DNA from 4 places in the Comamonas fluminis genome. Region 4 is predicted to be linked to each of the others. Evidence: predicted binding sites of a transcription regulator. Region 4 holds the regulator's gene; each other region holds the start of a gene.
The links. Region 4 encodes sigma-54, which starts transcription at its own class of promoters, with help from an activator protein. Its sites were predicted from a motif close to TGGCANGNAANCTGCTTT; they were not measured.

Region 1 (7,279 bases), 2.3 Mb from region 4:
GGTTTAAGGCCCAGCGCCAGGGCCGCCAGATGCACACCAGAATCAGGGCTGCAAAACCCACGCGCAAGGCCGATGTGCCCTGCGCGCCCACCAGCGGAAAAAGCTGCTTGGCCAGCGACGTACCTACACCCAGCGCCGTGACCGAGCCCAACACGGCCAGCACGGGCCACCAATGATTCCAGCTGTTTTTAGACATAGGCGCATAAGATATTGCATGACACCCGCTGAATTCGCTCATTTTCCGGGCTGAATCTGCAAGTTTCGCTCTCTTCGTATTTTTTCCATGCCCGCTGCCGACCTCGACCTCTTTGACCGCGCCATTCTGGCCCTGCTTCAGCAGGACAATCTCATGCCCCAGCGCCTGATTGCCGAGCAGGTCAATCTTTCCGCCCCCGCAGTGCAGCGGCGTATCAAGCGCCTGCAGGAAACCGGGGTCATCGCGGGCAATGTGGCAGTGCTGGACCCGGTGCGCGCAGGCCGTTCACTGACTGCCGTGATCAATGTGCACCTGATCAACGACAGGCCCGACCTGTCCCGGGGCTTTCGCGCACGCATTGCCGCCGAGGCCTCTGTGCAGCAATGCTTTTTTGTGACTGGAGAGACGGACTACATCCTGGTTGTGACGGCCGCCGATATGGATGATTACCAGGCGATTTGCCAGCGCCTGTTTGAAGGCGATGAAAACATTCGCCGCTACAGCACCTCCATCGCGCTGGAGCGCATCAAAACCGGATTACAGATTCCAGTGACGGAAAAGTTGCAACCGTCATGATGCTTGCGCGCGACGGGGGACGCTGGTTTTCAGAAACACAAAATGCAACAATAGCTTCATAAATGACGCACGGAGTTGCACATGGCTGGAACTGTCACCCCCGATATGGCTTCGCTGCTGGTAGAGCGCACGCTGGAGAAATACGCCAAGGACTACTTCCCTCGTCTGGGCCAGGTCAGCCTTGCGTTTCGCGGTGATCGTGCCGAAAAATACCACTACGACAAAATCCGTCCGCTGAGCAGCGCCCGCAGCCAGGGCAAGGATATGGTGGTGATCGAAGGTGTAAGCCAGAAGACGGGAGCAACCTCGCTCTACCGCATAGAGTGCAACAGCTGGAATCTGATCGAAGTGCTGGAGCTGCTCGAAGAAATCAGCCCCGCCCGCGTGGGCTGAGCGCAAAACGGCAGGCCCGCCGCGCCTCAATCCATTTGAGTCAGGCCGCTGGCCACCCACCAGGCCAGTGTCAGCATCATCACGCCTGTCAGGCCATCCATCACACGCCAGGCCTTGGGGTTGGCAAAAATGCCTTTCATGCGCTGGCCCGCAAAAGCCAGCAGCACAAACCAGCTCAGACTTGCGCAGGCCGCACCCATGACGTAGCTCCAGCGGCTTACGCCCTGCTGCTGCGCGCCGATGGAGCCCATCAGCAGCACGGTATCCAGATAGACATGCGGGTTCAGCAGGGTAATCGCTGCCAGCGCGGCCATCACACTCATCAGGCTGCGGGGCGCCAGCACACGTTTTTCTGCGTGCATGGCCGCATCCGGCGCCAGCCACATGCGGCGCAGTGCAAACAGGCCATACGCTAATAAAAAGATAGCACCACCCAGCGTCAGGTAGTAGGCCAGCCCCGGATAGCGGGCCATCATCTGCGACATGCCCGCCACGCCCACAGCCACCAAAATCGCATCGCTGAGCACACACCAAGTCACGCAGGCGCGCACATGCTCGCCCTGAACAGCCTGTCGCAGCACATACAGATTCTGAGCACCAATCGAGACGATGAGGGAGATGCAGACCGTAAAGCCGGCCAGCCATGCAGAGGAGAATTCAGAGGAAAGCATGGCGCGATTGTGCTGCGCAGCATTTGTTAAGTAAAATTACATTTACTCAATCAAATTAAGAATTTCTAATGCTTGACTACGCAGGACTGGAAGCGCTGGCCGCCGTGGTGCGCGAGGGCAGTTTTGAACGTGCAGCGCACAAGCTGCATGTCACGCCCTCGGCGGTATCGCAGCGCATCAAGCAGCTGGAGGAGCGCGTGGGCCAGGTGCTGGTGCTGCGCGGCCAGCCCTGCACGGGCACCGATGCGGGGCGGCGCCTGTGCCTGCATGTGGAGCAGGTTGCACTGCTGGAAAACGATTTGCGCCGCAAGAACCCCGAGCTGATTCCCGAAGGCCAGAGCGCCCTGCCCTCGCTGAAGCTGGCGGTCAATGCCGATTCGCTCTCCACCTGGTTCATGGATGCCATGGCGGCCTTCACGCAGGACAGCAATGAGCTGCTGGATATCAGCATTGACGATCAGGACCACACGGCGCAGCGCCTCAAGCAAGGCGAAGTCATGGCTGCTGTCACGGCCACGGGCTCGGCCATCACCGGCTGCAACACCTGGCCGCTGGGCGGCATGCGCTATGTGGCCGTGGCATCACCTGCGTTTGTGGAGCGGCATTTCTCGCAGGGGCTGACGCCGCAGGCCATCGCCCGGTCCCCCATGATGTGCTACGGGCGCAAGGACAGCCTGCAGGACCAGTGGCTGCAAAGCCTGGGGGTGGATGGCAGGCGCAATGCGGCGCGCCACTTTCTGCCCTCCAACCAGGGCTACACCCGCGCGCTGGAGCTGGGCATGGGCTGGGGCATGCACCCCGTGCAGATGATTGAGACAGAGTTGCAGCGCAGCAGTCTGGTAGTGCTGCTGCCCGAGCAAAGCCTCTACACCCCCTTGTACTGGTGCCACACGCGCAGTGCGCAGGCCAGCCTGCAGCGGCTGACGGACTGCGTGCTGCATGCCGCAGCGGCCTGGCTGGAGCAGGATGCGAGCTGAAGATTCACGCAGGCAGCTTCATTTTTGATAGCTGGCTGCGCATATCCATCTTTGGCCTCAGGCCGATTCCATCCAAAAATCTGCAGACACCGTGCACAGCCCGCTCTCAAAACAAGCGTCGCTTTAGCTGTCCCGCTCCACATCACGCACCGCAGCCTTGGCGCGGGTGAGCATGTGGAAGTCCAGAATGCGGGTGGCCATGACGGTTTCCCAGAGGAAGCAGCACAGCGCCGAGACAAAGGCCACCACACCCAGCAAAAAGCTGAACACGGCATAGCCGTGACCGCTGACGCCGTAGGCCTGCCCCACAAACAGCAGCACGATGGTCAGCCCGATGCACATGCCGCACAGCGTGAGCAGGCCAATGGCCACATTGGCCAGACGCCCGCGCTCGCGCAGAAAGTGCAGCTCTTTCAGATAGCGGGCAACCAGATCATGGTCCTCCAGCGTGCGCAGGCTTTCTTCCAGCTTGCGTGCGCGGTCGATGATGCGCGCCAGCCGCCCCGCTACCGAGCCAATCATCCCGGCAACTGCTGTCAAAAAGAAAACGGGGGCCACCGCCAGCTGAATGCTGTGGGTGACGGTCTGGGCGTCAATGGACCAGATGCTCATGGTGTCCTCAAGTCGGCTCATCAGTAAATGCTTGCTGCCGCTATTTTCATCGCTAAATGTCAGGGTTGTTTTGACATTGGCAACAATAAATCGCAACAAACCAGCCAGCCCGAAGATCAACCGCTTGATCTGGCGCAGATGGGCAAGCCCGCCAGCTTGATGCAGCACAAAGGCCTCTGGCCGGTTCGCCGCCATAGTTGCCCCAACGCTCAATGCATTCATCAAGGAGGGCCGCATGAAGCTGATGATCGACCTGTTTTCCACCGACTATGGACTGATGAGCTTGGCCGTGATTGTCCTGGTCATCGTGATGGCGGTTTTCTTTACCCGCTTGTTCATGGGCAAGATGAAGAATGTGGCCAGCGAGCCGCTGCAGAAGTCCTGAATTCATAGCTGAAAGCGCCTGCTGCTATTAGGCTACAGCACTAATGAATTGTTGAAATCAAAAAAAGGGCCAGACATATGTCTGGCCCTTTTTTGCATGCAAAGCCGCAGCGGCTCAATAGTGGGGCGGCAATTCGTCGCGCAGATTGCGCGGGGCGCCAGAGCCGCCATCGGGCGTCTGGCGCTTGAGTTCCCGCAGCTCGTTGATGAGCACATCCATCTGCTCCTGCTGGCGATAGATGGTCATGTTCAACTGCTCCAGCAAATCCTCGGTGTAGCTGGCCTTGATCTCCAGCTCCATGATGCGCTCCTGCAATGCGTGCAGGTCTTCGCGGGTATCGCCCATGCCTTCACTCATGCTTTAAGTGCCTTGGCCAGACGTGCAATGCCTTCGCGGATCTTGTCTTCATCGGCCGTGGCAAACGACAGGCGGAAGGTGGCGTTATCCGGGTTCTGGGCATAAAACGGTGCGCCGGGCACAAAGGCCACGCCCTCTTCGATGGCCTTCTTGGCCAGCGCTCCAGCATCGGCCAGCTGACCGCGGGCACCCGTCAGGCGCACCCACATGAACAGGCCACCCGCAGGCTGCACAAACTCCACGGCATCGCCAAGCTGCTCGCGCAGTGCATCGCCCATGGCCTTGGCACGCTTGGCATAGACCTCGCGCACATGGGCCAGGGTCTTGGGCATGACGCCAGACTTCAGGTACTGCGCAGCCGTGGCCTGAGCGAAGGTGCTGGTGTGGGCATCGCTGAACTGCTTGCACATCACGGCGCGGGCCAGCAGCTCTGGCTGGGCAATCAGCCAGCCAATGCGCAGGCCGGGGCTGAGCACCTTGGACAGCGATCCGCAATGCGCCAGCCATTCACGGCTGCCGGGTACTTCACGGCTGAGCGACAGCAGGCTGGCAGGCGGCGCGGCGTCAAAGTACAGATCGCCATAGGGGTCGTCTTCCACCACCAGCGTCTGGTACTTCACGGCCAGCTCCAGCACTTTTTTGCGGCGCTCCAGACTCAGCATTGCACCGCTGGGGTTGCCGAAGGTGGGAATCAGATAGACCAGCTTGGGCTTGTGTTCGGCAATCAGCTTTTCCAGCTCATCGGTCTTGACGCCGTGCTCGTCCACCGGGGCGGAGATCACTTCGGCGCCGTACAAGCGAAAGCACTGAATGGTGGCCAGAAAAGTGGGGCCTTCAACGATGACCTTGTCACCCTCACCCACCATGGTCTTGCCCAGCAGGTCCAGCGCCTGCTGGCTGCCGGTGGTGACGATGAGCTGCTCGGGCGCCACATCGGGCACGCCCTTGGTGGCCATGAAGGCAGACAGTTGCTCGCGCAGGGGCTGGTAGCCCTCGGTCGCGCCGTACTGCAATGCTGCACCGGCTTCTTGCTCCAGAGCCTTGGCCGAGGCGGCACTGATGCCCGCCACGTCAAACATGGCGCTGTCCGGAAAGCCTCCCGCAAAACTGATGATGCCGGGCTTGCCCAGCAGTTTGAACAGTTCACGAATCGCAGAGGTCTCTACGTTGTTGAGTCGATTGGCAAATTGCATACGTTTTTTTTGGTTAAGGCGCGACAGAAAACACAAAGCCGCAGCTGCGGCAGACGTCTATTGTGGCTCTCACAAGGCCTCATAGGGAAGTAGTCATGTTTTTGTAGGACGAATTCCACCTGTCAAGTAATCAAACTCCTACCAACATTTCAAAGTTGATAGTAAATGTTAATTACGTGTAACTTCGTGTCACAAACTTTGAATTGGACAGCCTCCCCCTCCTGAAAAGAACATACGTCTACCGATGCACAGACAGCTGCGTCGCTGGATTTTTTAATTTACTTTTTTGAGGGATGGAGGATTTATGCGCACTACTCGTTTCACCAGCAAGACACTGTCTGCAGCCATGACTGGCTCTACATCTTTTGGCCTGCGCAGCCTGTGCGCCGTGGCTCTGGTTACCAGCCTGGCGGCCTGCGGCTCCAGCGGTTCGCTGCGCAGTGACCTGGGCCCGACCGGCACTGGCGGCAGCGACGTTGTTGCGGGCGGCGGCTCCGGCACAGGTTCCGGTGGCGGCTCGGGGGGCACCATCGTTGGCGGCGGCAGCGGCAATGGCACGGATGGCAGCACCACCGGAAACACCGGCGGCAGCGGCGGCTCCGGTAGCACGGGTGGCAGCGGCTCTGGCGGCGGTACCGTCGTGGGCGGTGGCGGCACCAATGGCACAGACGGCAGCACAACAGGCAACACCAACGGCGGTAACAATGGCGGCAACAACGGAAACAGCGGCACCGGCGGTGGCGATACCGTCGTCGGCGGCGGTGGCAACAGCGGCAATAACGGCAACAGTGGCAACACGGGCGGCGGCACCACCACAACGACTACAGGCCCTCTGACACCTGTCGCTGAGACCCTGACCCGCACGGCAGACACCGTCGGCGGCCTGACGGCTGTGACAGGCGACGCCAACACCATCGTCACCAATGTGCTGACAACAGCGACCGCCAACACCGCGCTGTCGGGTATTGCACAGCCTGCCAGCGGCATTCTGGGCAACACCAACAGCGCTATCAACAACCTGGCGGGCGGCGTCTATGCCGGCCTGGGCCAGATTGGTACCAACCCCACACCCATTACCACCACCGTGCAAAGCGTGGCGCCCACCGTGGGCTACCTGGGTGGCGCAGTCACCTCTGTGGGCAGCACCGTCGGCGCACTGGACAAGCCTGAACTGGGCGTAGTGGGCGATGTCGCCGGTCTGGCCGGTGGCCTGGTTGGCGGCGTGGGTCAGACGGTTCAAGGTCTGGAAGGCACCGTCGGTCAGGTGGTTGGCAGCCCTCTGGTATCCGGCCTGACCACGACTGTGGACAAGGTCGCAACTCCCGTGCTGACGGGTGTTGTGGGCACTGTGCAAGGGGTTACGCAGGCTACGGGCCTGGGCCAGCCTGTGAACAATATTCTGGCCACCGTGGGCGGCGTGGTGACCAATGTGGGTAACGCACTGGCCAACACCGGCACACCCATCGTATCGCCACTGGGCGGTGTGGTGGGCAGCGTAGGTAACACGGTGGCAGCCGTGGGCGGCGTGGTGAACAACCCTGCCACGGGCACCGCCAGCAGCGGCCTGCTGGGCGGCGTGCTCAGCGGCAGCGCCCTCAGCGGCGTTACCGGTGGCAGCACTGGCGGCGCAACAACCGGCGCTCTGGGTGGTGTCACCGGACTGGTTGGCGGCACCCTTGGCACAGTCACTGGTGCTCTCGGCGGCGTCACCGGCGGCGTTACTGGCGGTACAACCACCGGCGGCGCTGCAGGTGGTCTGGGTGGCGTGACAAGTCTGGTTGGCGGCACTGTCGGCACCGTTACCGGCGCCCTTGGTGGCGTTACCGGCGGCCTGACTGGCGCAACCACAGCCGGTGGCGCCGCAAGCGGTCTGGGCGGTGTGACCAGCCTGGTCGGTGGCACGGTGGGCACCGTGACCG
Region 2 (7,279 bases), 240 kb from region 4:
ACGACGCGGTCGGGGTCGAAGTCTTCGCTGTTGCCCAGACCGTCGCAGGCCTGGCACGCGCCCATGGGCGAGTTGAAGGAGAAGATGCGCGGCTCCAGCTCGGGCAGGGAGTAGTCGCACATAGGGCAGGCGAACTTGGCGCTGAACAAGTGCTCCTTGCCGCTATCCATCTCCAGGGCCAGCACGCGGCCACCGGCGTCGGCGCCCCCGGCACGCAGGGCGGCCTCAAAGCTTTCGGCCAGGCGCTGCTTGATGTCTTCACGCACTTTGACGCGGTCAATCACCACGTCGATGTTGTGGCGCTCGTTCTTTTCCAGCTTGGGCAGGGACTGGGCGTCGTAAATCTGCCCATCCACGCGAAAGCGCACATAACCCTGGGCTTGCAGCTGCACAAACAGCTCGGCAAATTCGCCCTTTTTTTCCCGCGCCAGCGGGCCGAGGATCATCAGCTTGGTGTCTTCGGGCAGTTGCAGCACGCTGTCCACCATCTGGCTGATGGTCTGGGATTGCAGCGGCAGGTTGTGGTCAGGGCAGAACGGCGTGCCGGCGCGGGCGTAGAGCAGGCGCAGGTAGTCGTTGATCTCGGTGACGGTGCCCACGGTGGAGCGCGGGTTGTGGCTGGTGGCCTTTTGCTCGATGGAGATGGCGGGCGACAGGCCTTCGATCAGATCGACATCGGGCTTGTCCAGCCGCCCCAGAAACTGGCGTGCATAGGCCGAGAGGCTTTCCACATAGCGACGCTGGCCTTCTGCATACAAGGTATCGAAGGCCAGGCTGGACTTGCCCGAGCCCGACAGGCCGGTAATCACCACCAGTTGGTTGCGCGGAATATCGAGGTCGATATTCTTGAGGTTGTGCGTGCGTGCGCCGCGAATGGCAATCCGCGTCTGCGCGAGTGAGCGGCCCAGATACAGGCTGTCATCGTGGATTTCAGAGGGCGAATCAGACTTCAGGGACACGGGCGCTCCAGACGGGGAAAACTCTCCATGATAGTCAGACGGGCTTGCTTCTGACTAGATGATTCAGGTTCACGGACAATCTACGGTTTTATTTCCTCTCTTTTGCCCGCTGGTGATTTATTTAACGTGGGCATAAGACTTCGACTCTTGGCAAAATTTGAGCGTGAAAAAAATCAATACATCCCCTAGTGCGGGCACGCAGGGCGGCGACAAATCTTCCACCACCATGACGTCTCAGGAGCGCCGCTCCAGTGGTGCGCTGGCGCTGATTTTTGCGCTGCGCATGCTGGGCCTGTTCCTGGTGCTGCCCGTCTTCATGCTGGAAGCGCGCAAATACCCCGGCGGTGACGACCCCGCCATGATCGGTCTGGCCATGGGTATGTATGGCCTGACGCAGGCCGTGTTCCAGCTGCCCATCGGCCTGGCGTCTGACCGCTTGGGCCGCAAGCGCATCATCGTCGCCGGTCTGCTGGTGTTTGCCGCTGGCAGCTTGATTGCTGCCATGGCCGATTCGCTGACCGGCCTGATGGTGGGCCGCGCCATTCAGGGCGCAGGCGCAGTATCTGCAGCCGTGACCGCCCTGCTGGCCGACCTGACGCGTGACGGCGTGCGCACCAAGGCCATGGCCATGGTGGGCGGCAGCATCGGCCTGATGTTTGCGCTGGCGCTGGTGCTGGCCCCGCTGCTCAACGCCTGGATTGGCCTGTCTGGCATCTTTGGCCTGACCTGCGCACTGGCCATGGCTGGTATCGCCGTGGTGCTGTGGGTGGTGCCGCCTGAGCCGCAGCAGCATGCGAATGCGCCCAAGGGCAAGTTCAGCGATCTGCTGGGCCAGAAGGATTTGCTGCGCCTGAACTTTGGCGTTTTCATCCTGCACACCGTGCAAATGTCCATGTGGGTAGCCGTGCCCGCCATGCTGGTGCAGGCGGGGCTGGTCAAAGAGCAGCACTGGCATATCTACTTGCCAGCTGTATTGCTGTCCTTTCTGGCCATGGGCATGCTGTTTTCCATGGAGCGCAAGGGCAAGCTGCGCAAGGCCCTGCTGGGCGCCATAGGCTTGGTGCTGGTGGTGCAGATCGGTCTGGGCATGCTGGCCGCCAGCGGCACCATTCCCACGGTCTGGTGCATGGCGCTGCTGATGTTCCTGTTCTTCTGCGGCTTCAACGCGCTGGAGGCAACCCAGCCCAGTCTGGTATCGCGCATGGCCCCGGCGCCGTTGCGCGGTGCGGCGCTGGGCGCTTACAACACGCTGCAATCGCTGGGCTTGTTTGCCGGTGGCGCTATCGGCGGTGCGGTTGCCAAGTTTGTGGGCGTGCCGGGTCTCTTTGTGATGACCGCTGTGCTGACCGCACTGTGGCTGCTGGTGACTTGGCCGCTGCGCCCTGTAGGACGTCATGGCTGAGTCCGTAAATCAAGGGTAATCCCGCAAGCAGGTCATTCTGCTTGGGGCAAAATGCGCACTCCATTGGTTCGGGACGAATCGTCAATACCCGGGCCACTTTTTGAAAAGGTAAACCTATGGCATCCGTCAACAAAGTCATCATCGTCGGCAATCTGGGTCGTGACCCGGAAATGCGCACCTTCCCCAGCGGCGACCAAGTGGCCAACGTGACCATCGCCACCACGGACCGCTGGCGCGACAAGAATTCTGGCGAAAACCGCGAAGCCACCGAATGGCACCGCGTCGTCTTCAACGGCAAACTGGCCGAAATCGTGGGCCAGTACCTGCGCAAGGGCAGCCAGGTCTATGTGGAAGGCAGCCTGCGCACCCGCAAGTGGACTGATCAAGCCACCGGCCAGGAGCGCTACGCCACAGAAATCCGCGCCGACACCATGCAAATGCTGGGCAGCCGCCAGGGCGGTGGTCAGCAGCAAGGTGGCTACGGCAGCGATGACGGCTACGGCGAAAGCAGCTACGAAGCGCCCCGCCGTGCTCCCGCTCCTGCCCCCATGCAGCAACAGCGCCCAGCAGCGCCTGCGGCCCGTCCTGCACCGGCCCCCATGTCGCCCCCACCCCAGCGCGCCGCTTCGGGCTTTGACGACATGGACGACGACATCCCGTTCTAAGCACAAGCTGACCCACTGATGCAGCAGCCCGCTTCTCGCAAGAGAGCGGGCTGTGTTGTTTCTGTGAGTGACTTTTTGCGAGATTTCAGGAATTTGAACCTTTGTGACGACAGAACCTGACTAATTCATGAAAAATTAATGAACTTTGCAAAGCTCATCGTCTTTGTAAAATACAGTAGAGCATTCGATTTGTTTCATAAAGTTACGCTTCGAAGCCTGCCCTGTTCATTTTGAAGAGGGCTGAACTGTGGTTCTGTGAAACTCGCAACTTCGCCCTTGCCTTAGGAGCACCCAGCATGCCGAATTTGGTCATCTCGATTGACGGCGCCGTCATCAAGGAAGTGACTCTCGTCAAAGAGCGCACAACGCTGGGCCGTCGTCCATACAACGACATCGTGATCGAAAACCTCGCCGTCAGCGGTGAGCATGCCGTGCTGACCATGAAGGATGGCAAGGTCACCATCGAAGACCTGCGCAGCACCAACGGCACCTTCGTCAACGGTCGTGCCATTCAAAAGCATGAACTGCTGCACGGCGACCTGCTGGACATTGGCCGCTACAAAATCCGCTTCCTTGGCAATGTGCTGATGGACAGCGACGCGCCAGTGCCATCCGTCAGCAAAACACTAGCCCATATCTCTGAAGAGCCAGACAGCGACTATGCAAAGCTGTCCAGCCCATCCGGCTTTGGTGAAATCTCCAGCTTTGCTTCAACCATCCAGGGCACGGTCTCATCGCTGCCCGAACGTCATGCTGTCATTCGCATGATGACTGGCAGCATGGCTGGCAAAGAAGTCTCGCTCTATAAGGTCGTTACCACCCTGGGCAAGCCAGGCGTAGCCATCGCCTCCATCACGCAAAAGCCCCATGGCTTTGTGCTGACCCAGCTGGAAGGCGAAAGCGAAGCGCTCAAGCTCAATGGTCAGGTCGTTGGCCCCCTGTCCGTGCCCCTGCTCAATGGCGACACCATGGAACTGGCAGGAAGCACCATGCGTTTTGTCGTGGAGTGACACTGAGGGTGCTTGATTCCCGTCAAGCACTCTGACAAATTTGTCAGCCTGACTGTTAGGGTAGCCAAAAATGTTGCAGCTGTTGAGGATCCTGCAAGCAAAAGTGTCAATCTATGTGGGCCTAGCGCATTGATTGCAGTTGGCACGCCATTTGCTTGATAGAAGCGTTACTTCATCAACCAAGGGAGTTTTTCATGAAGCGTTCCATTCAAAAGGGTTTTACCCTGATCGAACTGATGATCGTTGTGGCGATCATCGGTATTCTGGCTGCCGTGGCTCTGCCTGCTTATCAGGATTACACCACACGTGCTAAGGTTTCTGAAATGGTTCTGGCTGCGTCTGCTGGTCGTACTTCGTTGTCTGAAGCTTATGCTGCCAAGAGTGCATTCCCTGCAGCTGCATCTGCTGCCGATTACATTACCAATGCTTCCTCGAAGTATGTTGCCAGCGTTGCTTACCAAGACTCGAATTCTGGTGCACAAGCGCAGATCACTGTGACTGGTACTAGTGCTTTAGGTGGTACTGCAAATGGAACAACTTTGACTTTGACTGGTGTGGGGGACACTGATACTGGCACAGTTAAGTGGACATGTGCTGCGGGAACTATGCCTGCAAAGTATCTGCCTGCTAGCTGCAAGTAATTTATCCTTGTAATAGGAGCCCCTTTCGAGGGGCTTTTTTTATGATAAAAAAAGTATCTGAATTATTATTTATTTTATTCGTTTTTCTTTCATTCGTGGTAACAACATATGAGCCTCCATGGAGAAATTCTTCCATGGAGTTTTTTGCATTCTTGGCTGTTGTTACTATTGTCGTTAGAGATTGCTTTGTTGGTGAAAAATTAAAAATAAATAATATCTCTATATTTTTTATTATTTTTATACTAATTTCATTGGTAAGATTGTTTTATGGTGAAGAAATATATTCAGAAAATTTCTGGATGGCATTTTTATTTTCTATTTTTGGTATTTTATTTGTTAGTTCTTTTGCAAATTTTAAAAATGATATTGGGAGAAATTTTCTTATAGTATTGATATTTTCTTCTGTATTTAGTTCTGTAATAATTTTGTGCCAATTTTTTGAAATATATGAATTCTTAGATATCTGGAAAGCTGGGTACGATAGCTCTCGTGGAAGGCCGTATGCCAATTTTGGGCAACCTAATTTAGCTGCAAGCTTGATTTTGACTGGGATGTGCTGCATTATTTATTTTTACAGAAAATCAATAATTGGGAAAATAACAGTAATTTCTGTTTTTTTCTTGATGTCAAGTGCATTGGCTTTTGCTTCTTCTAAGACGTCATTTTTATCTTTATTTTTGATATTGGTTTTGTGTATTTGCTTTAAGAGCTGGTTTGAAACGTTTGTTATTATTTTTTCTGGGCTGGTGATATTTATAAGCAAAAATATTTTTGAAACAAGAAATATTCTTGCTGAAGGTGATTTATCTACAGGACGCTTTGAGTTGTGGGGCACTATTGTGGATGCAATTTTTAGGCATCCATTGGTGGGATATGGTGTGCTCAACACACGTGCAGCACACTTTGAGGTTGTTGAGAATCATTTCGTGCAGCACGGTGTGATGATCGGTAGTGCACACAATTTATTTTTGGACTTCTTTGTTTGGTTTGGGATACCTTTAGGGTTTGTTCTGGTAATTTTTTGGGGATGGATTCATTTCTCATTTTTTAAAAAAAATAAGAAAAATTTTTCTTTACTCTTGCTTCCTTTGCCCATAATGGTGCACTCAATGCTTGAGTACCCACTTTTCAATGCAAATTTCTTATTTGCTTATTTGGCATTGATGACCATCGGTATAAAAGATATAAAAGAAACAAAAATACCAATGTTTATCGTATCAATAGTGCCATTGGTTCTGTTTTTTTGCATAACAAAGGAGTACTTACTATTTTCATCAAAATATAGGGAGCTAAGATATTTCAATGCGAATTTCCTTAAATCGAAAGAACCGGAAAAAATAGAATCAATATTTCTTAATGATATATATGGGCAATATAATTTATTTGCTTCTAATTCCATTAATAATGATGAAGAATTTCACTCCCTGAAAAGAATTATAAAAATAGAGCCTGTAGAGAAAAATTTCTGTTTGTTTTTTAATTATATTTCAAGTAATAACTTGAATGAAGAACTCGTTTTGATTAATAAAAAAGCTAATGCTCTTTTTAATAAAGAGCAGCTAAATTATATTCAATCGTGTTATTTGAATAAATCAGATTTTCCCCCCCGCTTCTCCAGCACCCTAATCCCACCCATCACCATCCCCTTATCCACAGCCTTGCACATATCGTAGATAGTCAATAAGCCGATCTGCACAGCGGTCAGGGCTTCCATTTCTACGCCGGTCTGGCCTGTTAGTTCTACGGTGGCGGTGCAGCGGATGGCGCTGGATTCGGGCTCCAGCTCAAACTCCACGGCTACGCGGGTCAGTGCCAGGGGGTGGCACAGGGGGATGAGGTCGCTGGTCTTTTTGGCGGCCATGATGGCGGCGATACGGGCGATGCCCAGCACGTCGCCTTTTTTGGCGGTGCCGTTTTGCACGATGGCCAGGGTCTCTGGCTGCATGGTGATGCGGCCTTCGGCGACGGCTACACGGTGGGTGGCGGCTTTGCCGCCTACGTCGACCATATGGGCCTGACCTTGGGCGTCGAAGTGGGTGAGTTCGGACATGTTTGCTTTCTGCGGGTGCCTGCCAGCCCTCTGAGATGGGTCATCGGCAGCGCAAATATCGGGGGCATACGCTACAGCATGGGTCTTTACCCTGTCGTAACAGGCGGTCATGCTGCAGTGCGAATCAATCAGGGCATCATAGTGGGGTGTTGAACGGCTGGCAGTTCAGGCCCCTGAATGCTGGCAATGTCGTGATTGTCATGCCACTTTTGATGCAAAAACTGCCTAAAGCCCATGCACTGAAAGCGCTTGCAGCTTCCATTTTGATAGCTGTTCAGTGTGTTTCTCCTTTGATGTCCCCCGTTCAGGCTGCGGGCCTGCCCACACTGGGCGATGGTGCGTCCTCGCTGACCACGGGCGATGAGCGGCGTCTGGGCGACTCCATCGTCAAGGAGCTGTACCGTGACCCGGATTATCTGGATGACCCGGTGCTGCAGGAGTATGTAGAGGGCATCTGGCTGCATTTGCAGGATGCGGCGCGCAAGAATGGTGAGCTTTCGCAGGAGCTGGAAGACCGCTTTGCCTGGACGCTGATTCTGGGCAAGGACCGCC
Region 3 (7,279 bases), 1.4 Mb from region 4:
TCAGCACAGTGACCTGGCTCTGACTCAGGCGGCCAATCGCCCGAAACACATCCTGCATGGCGGGCGCCTGACCCAGCATTTCGGCCTGAACGGGGGTCTGGATATCGGCAACTTCCTCGCGCTGGCTTTCTTCCACCGCGCGGCGAATTAACTCCACCGCCTTCGGGACGTCAAACGGCTTGGGCAGATACTCAAAAGCTCCACGCTGGAAGGCAGAAACCGCGCTGTCCAGGTCGGAGTAGGCCGTCATGATGATCATGGGCAGGCCGGGCTGCTGCGCCCTCACCTGCTCCAGCAGCTCAAGGCCTGAGCCGCCGGGCATGCGAATATCGCTGACCAGCACCTGAGGCGCCTGACGCTGAGGATCCGTGCTGTCCACATCAGCCAGGGCCTTGAGAACATCGCGAGCCTGGGTAAAGCTGCGAATAGGCCAGCCCTCACGCCCCAGTGCTTTTTCCAGCACAAAGCGGATGGAAGGGTCGTCGTCCACAATCCAGATTGGCTTCATTGCTGTTGCATCCTTCCCTTCTTCGTCTGATAAATGATGTCAGGCGGCTTATGGCAGGGGAATCAGAATTCGAAAATCTGTTCTGCCGGGTTGGCTGTCGCACTCGATCAGACCATGGTGGCGCTGAACAAAGGTCTGCGCCAGAGTCAGCCCCAAACCGGAGCCCCCGTCCCTGCCGGACACCAAGGGATAGAAGATTCTTTCCTTGATGGCATCGGGCACGCCTGGACCGTTGTCAATGACATGCAATTCCAATGCCAGTCTGTAACGCTGGCGTCCCAGGGTGACTTGTCGCGCCACCCGTGTGCGCAAAATGATCTCGGCATCGCCCGCCGCAATTCGCAGGTTCATGGCCTGAGCTGCGTTCTGCACGATATTGAGCAAGGCCTGAATGAGCTGCGCGCCATCGCCGCGAAACTCAGGAATCGAGATGTCGTAGTCACGCGTGATCTTCAGTCCCTGCGGATACTCGATCAGCACCAGCGAACGCACGCGCTCGCAGACTTCATGAATATTGACGTCGCCCACTTCGTGGGGGTGACGATGGGGTGCCAGCAGGCGATCAACCAGTGCCTGCAGGCGATCGGCCTCATGAACAATGACAGTGGTGTATTCGCGCAGCTCTGGCGTTGCCAGATCCATCTGCAGCAGCTGAGCCGCACCACGAATGCCCCCCAGAGGGTTCTTGATTTCATGGGCAAGATTACGAATCAGCTCTTTATTGGCCTGTGCCTGCTCGCGAATGCGCTCCTCACGGTCCTGGCGGGCCTGCTGCTCCAGCGGCCACATCTCCACCATCACATGGCCCAGTTGCTCTACCAGCGAGACGGTGACATGCACGGGCAAGGATTCCTGCCCCAGCCGAAGCAAGGCAGCCTCAAAGCGCAAGGCAGCAAAGTCATTGGAGCGGGCACCGCTCAAGGCCTTGTCCAGCAAGGCTGGCTCTGAGAAGCACACCGCAAACTCTGTGGCCTCCATGGTGCGGCGCGACTGACCCAGCGCGTTTTCCAGCGCGGCATTGACAAAGCACACCACGCCCTGGGTATCAAGCACGGCAATCAGCGTGCACAGCCAGTCAAGAGACTGAAAACTCTGACTTTGACTGGTGTTTCTGGTAGCCGGGAAGTCCTCGGATAAAGGGGCTGCAAATGCGTTCATGAGACAAAAAACCGGTGAAGCAGCCCCTGCACGACTGCGTTAATTGGCAGGCAGACGATCCAGCTCCCGGCGAATACCAGCCACATCGCTTTCCTGGCGGGCGATATCGGCCTTGAGCTTTTCTACGCGCTCTGGGTAGCCCTGCGGGTTACGCAGCTCCAGCGCCGTGCGCACGGGATTGCCATCGTTGTATTCGGCACGCAAGGTGTTGAGCCGGCTTTGCGCCTTGTTCAGCTCGGACTGCAAAATCGCCCGGGCATCAGAGTCACGGGCTTTCTGGGCAGGATTGTCGCTGCGCACTGGCGCGGGACTTGAGGACGCAGGCGCAGCTGGCTTGGCCTTGGGCGCTGTTGCAGCCGCGCTGCCACCCGTGCTGCTGCCCCCAGATGGACGGGTGCCGTGAATCACGGTTACCCCACCGCCATCTACCGGCTTGCAACCTTTTGCCTTGGCTTGTGAAACATTGTTGGTGTATTCATTTCCGCAACGGTAGATCACATCCTGCGACCAAGCAGCAGCACCCACGGTCATCAGCAATGGCAACACTAAAAACTTCTTCATTGGCTCCTCTCAGGCAGACTGCGACTGCTTGACTGCAATGGAGTGAGTATCGCTCCAAGCGCATTGCGTTGTCGTCATTTCTTGGTATCACCTGAGACCGATAGGTTCCCTGACCCAGCCAGGTCAACCGCTGGTGCAATAAAAAAGGCGGCCAGGCCGCCTTTTTGAGTCTTTCGCCTTACAGCGAGAAGTACATGTCGTATTCGACAGGGTGCACCGACTGGCGGTAGCGAGTGACTTCGCCCATCTTCAGTTCGATGTAGGCGTCGATCATCGCATCGGAGAACACACCACCCTTGGTCAGGAAGGCGCGGTCGGCATCCAGAGCTTCCAGGGCCTGATCCAGGCTGTGGCAGACGGTAGGCACCAGCTTGTCTTCTTCGGGAGGCAGGTGGTACAGATCCTTGGTGGCAGCTTCGCCAGGATGGATCTTGTTTTCCACACCGTCCAGACCCGCCATCAACAGAGCCGCAAAGCCCAGGTAAGGGTTCATCAGTGGATCGGGGAAGCGAGCTTCCACACGACGAGCCTTGGGGTTGCTCACGTAAGGAATACGGATGGAAGCGGAGCGATTCTTGGCCGAGTAAGCCAGCTTCACAGGCGCTTCAAAGCCGGGAACCAGACGCTTGTAGCTGTTGGTGCCAGGGTTGGTGATGGCGTTCAGGGCACGGGCGTGCTTGATGATGCCGCCGATGTAGTACAGCGCGAAGTCAGACAGGCCAGCATAGCCGTCGCCTGCGAACAGGTTCTTGCCATCCTTCCACACGGACTGGTGCACGTGCATGCCGGAGCCGTTGTCACCAGCGTAGGGCTTGGGCATGAAGGTTGCCGTCTTGCCGTACGTGTTGGCCACGTTCCAGATGATGTATTTTTGCAGCTGGGTCCAGTCAGCGCGCTCGACCAGTGTCGAGAAGCGTGTGCCGATTTCGTTCTGGCCAGCGCCCGCCACTTCGTGATGGAACACTTCGACAGGAATGCCAACGGCTTCCAGCAGCAGGGACATTTCAGCGCGCATGTCTTGCGTGCTGTCGACGGGAGGCACGGGGAAGTAGCCGCCCTTGTTACGGGGACGGTGGCCACGGTTGCCCGTTTCAAACTTGGTGCCGGTGTTCCAGGGCGCTTCGTATTCTTCGATTTCGAAGAAGGGGTTCTGAGGCTCGGTACCCCAGCGCACGCCGTCGAAGATGAAGAATTCGGGTTCTGGTCCGAAGTAAGCGGTATCGCCCAGGCCGGAAGCCTTCAGATAGGCTTCTGCGCGCTTGGCGATAGAGCGGGGATCGCGGTCATAGGCCTTGCCATCGCTGGGCTCGATCACATCGCACTGCAGAATCAGTGTGGTCTCTTCAAAGAAGGGATCGATATTGGCTGTATTGGGATCAGGAACCAGCTGCATGTCCGAGGCTTCGATGCCCTTCCAGCCTGCCACGGAAGAACCGTCGAAAGCATGGCCCGAGGTGAACTTGTCCTCGTCGAAGTGCGACACAGGCACTGTCACGTGCTGTTCCTTGCCGCGGGTATCGGTAAAGCGCAGGTCCACGAACTTGACCTCGTTGTCCTGCACCATCTGCATCACGTCTGCAACGGTCTTCGCCATCAGATCTCTCCTGCCAAATTTGGCTGATCAAAAAAGGATAAATAGTACTAAGCAGTTTGCGTGCCAACTTGCCAACACGCTGCATCAAGATGCCTGAGTTCAAGGCAAAGCCATGAATCCATAAGCATATTCAGGGCAAGCATATAAGACAGCCACGCAATTTGGGGCGCCTGAGAAGGCTCCAAAGCGGTGCATATTGTCGCACCGCAAGATGGCTTTGCCAAAACGCACTATTTTGGTGAATTCTTATGCACCAAAATAGTGCCAATAAATAAAAGCGCCTGTTTGGTGCATGCTGGCTACAGCGCAGAAGAAGCACTACCGGCCATGCCCGGGGCAAAGGGAACTTGTGCAGAGGGCTCCCCCGGCCCCTGCTGGCCACGCTGCTGCGCCAGTGCTGCCAGACAGAAGTGGGCAAACCACAATGCCGAGAACGCGAACACCAGCGCATAAATCCAGATGGCAATGGGAATCAGAATCCAGAATGCCGCCAGGAACACCAGCCCCGAGACCCAGACAATGCCCGGGGCCATGCCCAGATAGCCGCAGATGACGCCCATCAGAATCAGCGACAGTCGGTGGCGTACAAACAGGCTGCGTCGCTCTTCCTTGCTGGCGTGATCTGCCAGCGCATCGAAGGCCATGACACGGTATGTGAGCCAGCCCCAGATCAGCGGCGTCACCACCAGCATCAGGGGCGGAAAGACCCACAGAGGCAGGGTGACGATCAAGGCCAGCAGCGCAATGGCCGTGGAGCCACCGGACCAGAGTACGCTGGCCACGAAAGAACCGCCATGCTTTTTCTCCATCTGGGGAAAACGCTTCTGCGCCACCAGATCAGTCAGCACAGGCGCCATGAACAGCCCCACCAGCATGAGCACCAGCACCACCAGCACTGGCGTAGCCCCAAGCACGACCAGAATGGATGCAACAACCTCTGAAGCATAGCCAACGCCATGGGACTGGAACCACAGCCAGACGGTGTGCAGCCACCCCACGCCATCCAGCAGGCTTTGAACCTTGAGCACGGCATCGGCCCAGAACAAGTAACCCAGCCCCCAGGACAGAAGCGCCATCAGGAGCAAGGGGAACAGGGACCACGCAATCACCCGCTTATGCAGGCAATACGCCAGTGCACGCCAGAAAGAGTCGAGTAGCAAGCTCATGCTGGCAAGCATACTCAAGGATTGATTTATGCGCGACCCATCAATCGTAGGACGGCTCGCCATTGTTGCGCCCAGAACCCACGGCCGTAATCCCGCAATTGACCTTGTGCGTTGGGCTGCACCTGATCGCGAATCCCTGTGGGGTCGTAGCGCAGATCAAAGTTGGCCGTGCCAAACAACATATCCCACCAGGGCAGCAGCACGCCAAAGTTGTTGCCATGCACTTTCTTGTTGCGCACTGGCGCCAGAGGTTCATGACCAATGCCAATGGCATGGTGACGACGGTGAAAGCGCGGGCTGATCCACAGGCGCTCGCCCAGTTTGCCAAACCAGATGCGGACATTGGCGTGCTGAAAGCTCTCGCTGAGCTGGGTCAATGCCACGATGGCCACAAACTGCCCGGGTGCCACACCAATTGCCTGCGCCACCAGCACGATGATGGCGTCGTGAATCACGCTGTCGAGCAAGTGGTTGCGGTTATCGCTCCACACCGTCATCTGGCGCTGCGAGTGGTGCACGGCATGCAGCTTCCACCACCAGGTCAAGCCATGCTGACCGCGGTGAATCCAGTACTCCACCAGATCGAAAACGATCAGATAGAGCACCAGGCTGACCCAGGCGTTGTCCGTCACACCCGGCCAGATATCGTCCAGGTGAAAACCGGGCAGACCCCAGACATGGAGCTGGCCCATGAGGGCATCCCACATCGGATCCACAGTGAAAAACAGGGCCAGCCGGAACAGGCCCAGCCGGTGAATCAGGGTGTAGAGAATGTCCACACGAATGGCCTGACGGTCCACCACGGGCTCCACCGGCTTCCAGCGCTGCAGGGGCACGATGACAGCGATCATGACTGCAATCTCCAGCAGCCCCACCAGCAGCCAGCCTGTGGCTGTATAGCCGTCTTCAAGCAGATTGGCCATACCGAAATGGAACAAGAAAGGCTGCACCACGCCTTCAAACAGGCGCTGCTGCGCATCCGCAAAAGTCTGAACCAACCACTCCACAACTCACTCCTCGTGCCGCACTCAGCGGTGCTGTGCAATCCAGCCCTGATAGGCCGGGTGCTCGGCCAGCGTACGGAAACAGAAACCCTGATCCAGCAGACCCACAATCAAAGGCTCAAGCACCGCCGGTGCCCAGGGGTCCTGACGTGACCAGATGCCTAGATGGGCCAGCAAGATATCGCCGCTGCGGATATTTTTCAGCGCCTGACTCAGCAGCCGCGCATTGGGATATTTATCGCTGGGCAGTTCATCGCCCAAAAAGCCCGCAGGCGCCCAGCCCACGTACTGATAACCGCCCTGCTGGGCTGCTGCGATCAATGCTGGTGATGTCTTGCCACCCGGGGCACGGTACAGCGGCAAAGGCTTGTGCCCGGTTATTTGCTGCAGGCGACGCGCAGAGCGTGCAACTTCCTCACGGTACTCATCGGCAGACACCACAAAGCTCTGGCCCTCACGCGGCCCGGCCGATGGCTTGACCTTGAAATGCGTGACCTGCCCTGTGTCCTTGTCCCGGATATCGGCCTGCCAGTACATATGGTCGTAGGTGTGAGAAGCCAACTGGTGCCCCTCGTCCGCCCGGGCCTTCCACCAGGGCGCCCAGAAATCACCCAGACTGGTGCCGCCCTCTTTCGCCGCCTCATTGGCGGCAAAAAAGGTTACCGGCACTTTGTGCTTTTGCAGCACCTGAGCCACCAGTTGGGCAATGCCCATGTGCCCGGTGTCAAAAGTCAGGTAAACCAGCTTGGAGCAAGCGCCTGCAGCTATGGTTTTAGAAGTACCCACCGCAGCCGCTGCAAGGCCTGGCAATGCGGCTGCAGTACCAGCCAGCATGAATTGACGTCTTAGCATCCACCCTCCTTGAGGTGGTCAATACACAGTCTGAAAGACTCTTGCTCACGGCAATGGTTCCGTGAGCAGGCAGGTCAACGTGCGGCGTGAGACAGTGTCCAGACTCCGTGCGGAGACTTGCCCACATTGACCTGGTTGATGACTTTTTTCTCGACCGTATCAATCACCGACAGCTTGCGCGCCCAGCGCGAGGCCACATAGATGTAGCGACCGTCTGCCGAGACATCCATGCAGTCCGGGCCACCCGGCGCGGGGTAGTTGGCCACGACCTGATTGGTCACCATGTCAATCTTGCTGATGGTGTTGGCCACGCGGTTGCTGACGTACAGGTGGCGGTCATCACCAGCCGCACGGAAGGCGTGCGCGCCTGCAGCGGTCTTGATCTGGCCTGTGCTGCGTGGCGTGGGGCCGGTAATGTCGAAGACTTCCACGCCGT
Region 4 (7,279 bases):
CAAGCCCGCTGCCAAGCAGGAAATCATCCGCGAAGTGCTGGCGCAGGGCGAGAAGTTCGGCTACCAGGCCGACCGTGGCGAGAACATCCTGGTGGAGTTTGTCTCCGCCAACCCCACCGGCCCGCTGCACGTGGGCCACGGCCGCCAGGCGGCGATTGGCGATGCCATCAGCAATCTGTACAGCACCCAGGGCTGGAAGGTGCACCGCGAGTTTTATTACAACGACGCGGGCGTGCAGATCGACACGCTGACCAAGTCCACCCAGCTGCGTGCCAAGGGCTTTAAGCCCGGTGACGAGTGCTGGCCTACCGACAGCGAAAACCCGCTGGCCAAGAATTTCTACAACGGTGACTACATCGCCGACATCGCCCAGGCCTTTCTGGCCAAGGAAACCGTCAAGGCCGATGACCGCGAGTTCACCGCCAACGGTGATGTCGAGGATTACGAGAACATCCGCAACTTCGCCGTGGCTTATCTGCGCAACGAGCAGGACAAGGATTTGCAGGCCTTCAACCTCAAGTTTGACGAGTACTACCTCGAGTCGAGCCTGTACAAGAACGGCCATGTGGAAGACACCGTCAAGCGTCTGATCGAAAGCGGTCACACCTACGAGCAGGACGGCGCGCTGTGGCTCAAGTCCACCGACTACGGTGACGACAAAGACCGCGTGATGCGCAAGACCGACGGCACCTACACCTACTTCCTGCCTGATGTGGCGTATCACATCCAGAAGTTCAAGCGTGGCTATGGCAAGGTCGTCAACATCCAGGGCACGGACCACCACGGCACCATCGCCCGCGTGCGCGCCGGCTTGCAGGCAGCCAATGTGGGTATCCCCCAGGGCTACCCCGACTACGTGCTGCACACCATGGTGCGCGTGGTGCGCAATGGCGAAGAGGTCAAGATCAGCAAGCGTGCGGGTTCTTACGTCACGCTGCGCGACTTGATCGAGTGGACCAGCAAGGACGCCGTGCGCTTCTTCCTGCTGAGCCGCAAGCCTGATACCGAGTACACCTTTGACGTGGACTTGGCCGTGGCCCAGAACAACGACAACCCCGTGTACTACGTGCAGTACGCCCATGCCCGTATCCAGTCCGTGCTGCGCGCCTGGCAAGAGGCCGGTGGCGCAGGCGTGCCTGCGCTGGGTGATGTGGATCTGTCCGCGCTGGAAGGCCCACAGGCCCAGGCCCTGATGCTGCTGCTGGCGAAGTACCCCGAGATGCTGACGGCCGCCGCTGCAGGCAATGCGCCACACGACGTGACCTTCTACCTGCGCGATCTGGCCTCCAGCTACCACAGCTATTACGACGCCGAGCGCATTCTGGTGGACGACGAGAAGGTCAAGCTGGCGCGACTGGCACTGGTCGCGGCCACGGCTCAGGTGTTGCACAATGGCTTGGCCGTGCTGGGTGTCAGTGCACCCGAGCGCATGTAATTTGAAGCGTAAACAAAGCGACTTATGAAGAAGCAGCAACGCGGTGGCACCATTCTGGGGCTTATCTTTGGCATGGTCATCGGTCTGGCAGCAGCGCTGGCCGTGGCTATCTATGTGACCAAGGTGCCAGTGCCATTCCTGACCAAGGGTGGCAACAACACGCAAAGAGATGCGGCGGAAGCCGAGCGCAACAGAAACTGGGACCCCAACGCTCCGCTGCAAAGCCGCCAGCCAGCGCCGCCACCTGTGGCAGCGCCCACAGCGCCCAGCGATGTGACCGTGACGCCGCCCACCACACCGGCGCAGCCCACATCGACGGGCGGCGTGGCCACACCAACGACACCCACGACGCCAACCACTCCCGCAGCGCCTGCTACGCCCGAGCCGACCAAGCCCGCGCAAGCCGCAGATCCGCTGGGTGATCTGGTCAAGGAGCGCTCTGCCGCTGCTGACAAGGCGGACAAGGCTGAAAAGGCCCGTGCAGAGCGTGAAAAGGCGGCGGCTCAGGCTGCTCAGTCGGGCGACGCTGCATTCAACTACTTTGTGCAGGCTGGTGCTTTCCGCGGCCAGAGCGAAGCCGAGGCACAGCGCGCCAAGCTGGCCATGCTGGGCTGGGAGTCGCGCATCAGCGAACGTGAGCAAAACGGCATCACCATCTTCCGCGTGCGTGTAGGCCCGTTTGGCAAGCGCGATGATGCGGAGTCCCTCAAGGGCAAGCTGGATGGGGCTGGCGTGGATTCTTCGCTGGTGCGTGCGGCGAAATAACGCTACCCCCTGAGGCGCTTTGCGCCTTCCCCCAAGGGGGACGGCATCCTCGCTGCGGGGCGGCCCTTGCTTGATGCCTCTGGTTTAGATTGCGCCAGTTGAACTTTTTAGAGGCTGGCGCCTCAGATATTGCAGACTTGAACTCAAGGAGTTTGTTGGAATGAAACGCCGTGAATTTTCTATGGCTGCCTCGGCAGCTGCTGCTGGTGCTCTGACTTTGGGCGCTTCCTCTAGCTGGGCCCAGGGCGCTGCGCCCAAGGAAGGCAAGGACTACATCAAGCTGGGCAAGCCCGCTTCGGTCAGTGCACCGGCAGGCAAGGTCGAGGTGATTGAGTTCTTCTGGTACAGCTGCCCCCATTGCAATGCCTTCGAGCCTCAGTTTGAAGCCTGGGTCAAGAGCCAGCCTGCCGATGTCGTGGTGCAGCGCGTGCCTGTGGCGTTCAATGCATCCTTTGTCCCCCAGCAGAAGCTGTACTTCACGCTGGAAGGCATGAACCTGCTGCCCCAGCTGCATGCCAAGGTGTTCCGCACCATTCACGTGGAGCGCAACCTGCTCAAGACCGATGACGCCATCTTCGAGTGGGTTGGCAAGCAGGGTGTGGATCTGGCCAAGTTCAAGACCGTCTACAACTCTTTCACCGTGAACAATCAGGTGCGCAAGGCTAGCCAGCTGCAAAACGAGTACGACGTGGAAGGCGTGCCTGCCATGGGCGTGGCGGGTCGTTACTACACAGACGGCACCAAGGCCGGCAACATGGAAAACGTGCTGCGCGTGGTGAATGCGCTGGTGGCATCCAGCCGCAAAGCCTGATTTCCGTCAGCAGTCTCGCAAGCCCGCCTTTGTGCGGGCTTTTTTGTTGGAGATTTATGCAGGGCTTGCTAAAAGGGAATGACTACAATGAACGCAAGAAACGTGCCTCTCATGAATAAAACACTCCTACCTCTTGCGCTGGCCTGCGCTCTGGCGGCAGCGACTGGCATCGCCCATGCCGAAAAGGCCGACAGTGCCAAGCCCATGAACATCGAGGCGGACGCTCTGCGTCATGATGAGCTCAAGCAGACCAGCGTCTTCACCGGCAATGTGGTGATGACCAAGGGCTCCATCGTGCTGCGTGGTGCGCAGCTGGATGTGCGCCAGGACGCAGAGGGTTACCAGTACGGCGTCATCGTGGCGGAACCCGGCAAGCGTGCCTTCTTCCGCCAAAAGCGCGATACCGTGCCAGGCCAGCCCGAAGAGTTCATTGAAGGCGAAGGCGAGACCATTGAGTACGACGGCAAGGCCGATATCGTCAAGTTCATTCGCCGCGGCGAAATGCGCCGCTATCGCGGTGGGCAGCTCAATGACCAGGTGACGGGCTCCATCATCATCTACAACAACATCACCGACGTTTACACGGTCGATGGTCAGAAGACTAGCGGCGGCCTGCCCAGCTCTTCCGTAGGCCAGGGTGGTCGTGTCCGCGCTGTCATGGCACCCAAGGACGGCACGCCCGGCGCTCAGCCCAAGCCCGCGACACCTGCAACGCAGCTGCGCCAGAGCATGACGCTGGGCGGCGAGAAAGTTGACGAGAAGAAATGATCGAGCCCACTTTCTCTGACGCCAGCGGCAGCCGCACCGGAGAGGCCGGCAGCCGTCTGGAGGCCCGGCATCTGGCCAAGTCCTATGGCAGCCGCAAGGTGGTCAAGGACGTATCCCTGTCCGTGCAAAAAGGCGAAGTGGTCGGTCTGCTCGGCCCCAATGGCGCGGGCAAGACCACATCGTTTTACATGATTGTGGGTCTGGTGCGCAGCGATGGTGGCGAGATCTTCATCGACGGCCACGCTGTGGGCAATATGCCGATTCATCAGCGCTCGCGTCTGGGTCTTTCCTATCTGCCTCAGGAAGCCTCGATCTTTCGCAAACTCAGCGTGGAAGACAATGTGCGCGCCGTGCTGGAGCTGCAAAAAGATGAGCAAGGCAAGACGCTGAGCCGTGAAGAGGTGGAAAAGCGCCTGACGGGCCTGCTGCAGGAACTGCGCGTGGACCATCTGCGTGAATCTCCGGCGCTGGCGCTGTCTGGTGGTGAGCGCCGCCGCGTGGAAATTGCCCGTGCGCTGGCCACGCAGCCGCGTTTCATTCTGCTGGACGAGCCTTTTGCCGGTATCGACCCTATCGCGGTGATCGAAATTCAGCGCATCATCGGCTTCCTCAAGGAGCGCGGCATTGGCGTTCTGATTACCGACCACAACGTGCGCGAAACGCTGGGCATTTGCGATCACGCCTTCATCATCAGCGACGGTCATGTGCTGGCCGAAGGCACACCAGAGCAGATCGTGGAGAACGCCGATGTGCGCCGCGTCTATCTGGGCGAGCATTTCAGGATGTGATGGGTAGTATGGCCCCCACGTTCCCTTACTTCATGTACTCACTTCCCCCGCGCCGGGTGTCCCCCCAATGAAACCAGGGCTGTCGCTACGCGTATCGCAACATCTGTCGCTGACGCCGCAGCTGCAGCAATCGATTCAGCTGCTGCAGCTGTCCACTCTGGAGCTGGCGCAGGAAGTCGAGCAGATGCTGATCGACAACCCTTTTCTTGAGCGCGATGCGGAGGATGCGGGCGCTCCTGATGAAATAGCAGCCAGCCTAAACAACTCAAGCATTTCAGAGATATATCAATCAGAAAAAGAGACTGAGAAAGCGCAGGCAGCTTCAGAATCCATAGCAGAGCCCGCCACCGCAGAAACCCCGGAAAACCTGAACTGGGAAGCCGATGGCATTGATGGCCAGGATGGCGAGTGGGGCGGGGAATCCAGCAGCGAGTGGGATAGCCCATCGCTCAGTGGCAGCGGCTCTGGCAGCAACCGGGACAGTGACGATGAGGTCGATGCCATTGACCTGGCCCGCGAGCATGTGAGCCTGACCGACTTTCTGCATCGCCAGGCGCTGAGCCTGCACCTCGGGGCAGAAGACATGGCTGCGCTGCGTTTTCTGATCGAGTCGCTCAGTGACGACGGCTACCTTGAAGACCCCTTGCAAGAGCTGGCGCAAAGCCTGGCTGGTGATGACTTTGAGGAGCGTGAAGAGCTGGAGCAGCGCTTTTCCATTGCACTCAAACTGTTGCAAAGTCTGGAGCCCGTAGGCGTTGGCGCGCGCGACCTGGCTGAATGCCTGCAGCTGCAACTGCGCGATCTGATCCGCGAGGCCGAGGACGAGGGCACGACACAAGCGCACATGAATCTGCTGCTTCTGGCGCAAAACATCTGCGCCCAGCCCATGGACCTGCTGGCGCGGCGTGATCTGCGCAAGCTCACCAGCCTGTGCGGCGCCCGTGAAGAGGCTTTGCGCGAAGCCATGGCACTGATTGCACGGCTGGAGCCACGGCCAGGGCGCCGGTTTATGGATGTGGAGCGCCAGATCGTGGTGCCTGATGTCATCGTGCGCCCTGTGCGCGCCAGTTCAGGCCGCGTTGATTTTGCCGTGCAGCTCAACCCCGATGTGATGCCCAAGCTGCGTGTGCACGATATCTACGCCAGCGTGCTGCGCCGCCACAAAAACAGCGAAAGCCATGCCGCACTGCAGCAGCGTCTGCAGGAGGCCCGCTGGTTCATCAAGAACATTCAGCAGCGTTTCGACACCATCTTGCGCGTCTCTGAAGCGATTGTGGAGCGGCAGAAAAACTTCTTCGTGCATGGCGAGTTGGCCATGCGCCCGCTGGTGTTGCGCGATATTGCAGACCAGTTGGGCCTGCATGAATCCACCATCAGCCGTGTGACAACCGCCAAGTACATGGCCACGCCGCAAGGCACATTCGAGCTGAAGTACTTCTTTGGCTCAGGCCTGGGCACAGAAACCGGCGGCAGCGCGTCCAGCACGGCAGTGCGTGCGCTGATCAAGCAGTTTGTGGACGCGGAAGACACGAAAAAGCCGTTATCAGACGCCAAACTGGCCGATATGCTCAAGGAGCAAGGCATCGAATGTGCCCGCCGCACCGTCGCCAAATACCGCGAACAGCTCAAGATACCCACGACCACGCTGCGCAAGGCGCTGTAAAAGCTCGCTGCCGCCCACAAAAAAGCCGCTGATGCATTGCACAGCGGCTTTTTTGTGGGCGGGTGACTTCTGTGTTCTTTTCGGCTGATTTGTGGATCGCATGAGTTTTCAATTTATTCAGAAATTTATAAAAACAATACCAAATGGTCATTTTTGATTCGTTGCCTATTAAAAATGACTGATTGGTATAGTTCATGTACAAGAGTTGATGCCGGATTGTTTTGCATGGCTGCTCTTGCCCGGATCTGATGCCGGTTTTCTGTTCTTGATGGTGCATTTATGTCTACAACACAAACAGCCAAGCCCTCTGGTGGCTTACTGCCACGCATTTTTGGCGTGGTTCTCGTGCTGGTGGGCCTGGTTCTGGCGATCGGCGGCATTCGCCTCGCTGCGCTGGGTGGGTCCTGGTACTACCTTATCGCCGGTTTGCTGACGGTTATTTCCGGTGTCTTTCTGGTCAAGCGCAATGCCAAGGGCGGCCTGCTGTACCTGGTGGTCGTGGTCGGCACGGTGATCTGGGCGCTGGCCGAAGTCGGTGCTTTTTTCTGGGGCCTGGTGCCTCGCCTGGCGCCGGTGCTGGTGCTGGGCTTTTTGGCAGCGCTGTGTGTTCGGACGCTTTCTGGTAAGCAAAACAAGCTGGCCATCCCCGCCGCCGCTGTGCAAGCTCTTGTGCTGCTGGCCGGTGCGGTGTCCATCTTCACGCCGCACGATACGGTGCAAAACACCGCCAAGCTGGGCGAGACCCCGGTGCGCGAAGTGGCCACGGTGTCTGATGCCAGCAGTGCCGACAATCAATCGCTGCAATTTGGCCGTGATGCCGACAGTGCCCGCTATGCGCCGCTGGACCAGATCAATGCTGCCAATGTGAACCAGCTGAAAGTGGCATGGACTTTCCATACAGGTTCAAAAACTGGCAAAAACTACGAAGACCAGAACACGCCTATTCAGATTGGCGACAGCCTGTACATCTGCACGCCAGAAAACCGCGTGATGGCGCTGGATGCCGAGACTGGCGAAAAGCGCTGGGAGTGGAATCCTCATGTGAAGGA

Region 1: a site for sigma-54 is predicted at 5,548-5,565, ahead of JDW18_RS09825 (collagen-like triple helix repeat-containing protein). Genes of this name have one in related genera too.
Region 2: a site for sigma-54 is predicted at 4,177-4,194, ahead of JDW18_RS22765 (pilin). Genes of this name have one in related genera too.
Region 3: a site for sigma-54 is predicted at 3,870-3,887, ahead of glnA (type I glutamate--ammonia ligase). Genes of this name have one in related genera too.

What each region holds. Positions count from the first base shown of each region.
Region 1 covers NZ_CP066783.1:2,055,945-2,063,223, reverse strand. Annotated here, with positions in the region: gene JDW18_RS09870 (EamA family transporter) at 1-196, opposite strand, end outside; gene JDW18_RS09865 (Lrp/AsnC family transcriptional regulator) at 284-772, shown strand; gene JDW18_RS09860 (hypothetical protein) at 854-1,165, shown strand; gene JDW18_RS09855 (LysE/ArgO family amino acid transporter) at 1,192-1,836, opposite strand; gene JDW18_RS09850 (HTH-type transcriptional regulator ArgP) at 1,905-2,813, shown strand; gene JDW18_RS09845 (DUF2721 domain-containing protein) at 2,937-3,425, opposite strand; gene JDW18_RS09840 (DUF3149 domain-containing protein) at 3,661-3,810, shown strand; gene JDW18_RS09835 (SlyX family protein) at 3,925-4,167, opposite strand; gene JDW18_RS09830 (aminotransferase-like domain-containing protein) at 4,164-5,360, opposite strand; gene JDW18_RS09825 (collagen-like triple helix repeat-containing protein) at 5,665-7,279, shown strand, end outside.
Region 2 covers NZ_CP066783.1:4,804,706-4,811,984, reverse strand. Annotated here, with positions in the region: gene uvrA (excinuclease ABC subunit UvrA) at 1-959, opposite strand, end outside; gene JDW18_RS22300 (MFS transporter) at 1,186-2,361, shown strand; gene ssb (single-stranded DNA-binding protein) at 2,478-3,026, shown strand; gene JDW18_RS22290 (FHA domain-containing protein) at 3,323-4,036, shown strand; gene JDW18_RS22765 (pilin) at 4,231-4,677, shown strand; gene JDW18_RS22280 (O-antigen ligase family protein) at 4,812-6,350, shown strand; gene moaC (cyclic pyranopterin monophosphate synthase MoaC) at 6,257-6,727, opposite strand; gene JDW18_RS22270 (M48 family metalloprotease) at 6,940-7,279, shown strand, end outside.
Region 3 covers NZ_CP066783.1:3,195,878-3,203,156, forward strand. Annotated here, with positions in the region: gene ntrC (nitrogen regulation protein NR(I)) at 1-508, opposite strand, end outside; gene glnL (nitrogen regulation protein NR(II)) at 557-1,666, opposite strand; gene JDW18_RS14880 (hypothetical protein) at 1,706-2,227, opposite strand; gene glnA (type I glutamate--ammonia ligase) at 2,406-3,821, opposite strand; gene JDW18_RS14890 (EI24 domain-containing protein) at 4,121-4,999, opposite strand; gene JDW18_RS14895 (sterol desaturase family protein) at 5,014-5,994, opposite strand; gene JDW18_RS14900 (polysaccharide deacetylase family protein) at 6,016-6,843, opposite strand; gene JDW18_RS14905 (YncE family protein) at 6,918-7,279, opposite strand, start outside.
Region 4 covers NZ_CP066783.1:4,564,231-4,571,509, reverse strand. Annotated here, with positions in the region: gene argS (arginine--tRNA ligase) at 1-1,435, shown strand, start outside; gene JDW18_RS21220 (SPOR domain-containing protein) at 1,460-2,200, shown strand; gene JDW18_RS21215 (thiol:disulfide interchange protein DsbA/DsbL) at 2,361-3,011, shown strand; gene lptA (lipopolysaccharide transport periplasmic protein LptA) at 3,123-3,779, shown strand; gene lptB (LPS export ABC transporter ATP-binding protein) at 3,776-4,567, shown strand; gene JDW18_RS21200 (RNA polymerase factor sigma-54) at 4,635-6,230, shown strand; gene JDW18_RS21195 (membrane-bound PQQ-dependent dehydrogenase, glucose/quinate/shikimate family) at 6,510-7,279, shown strand, end outside.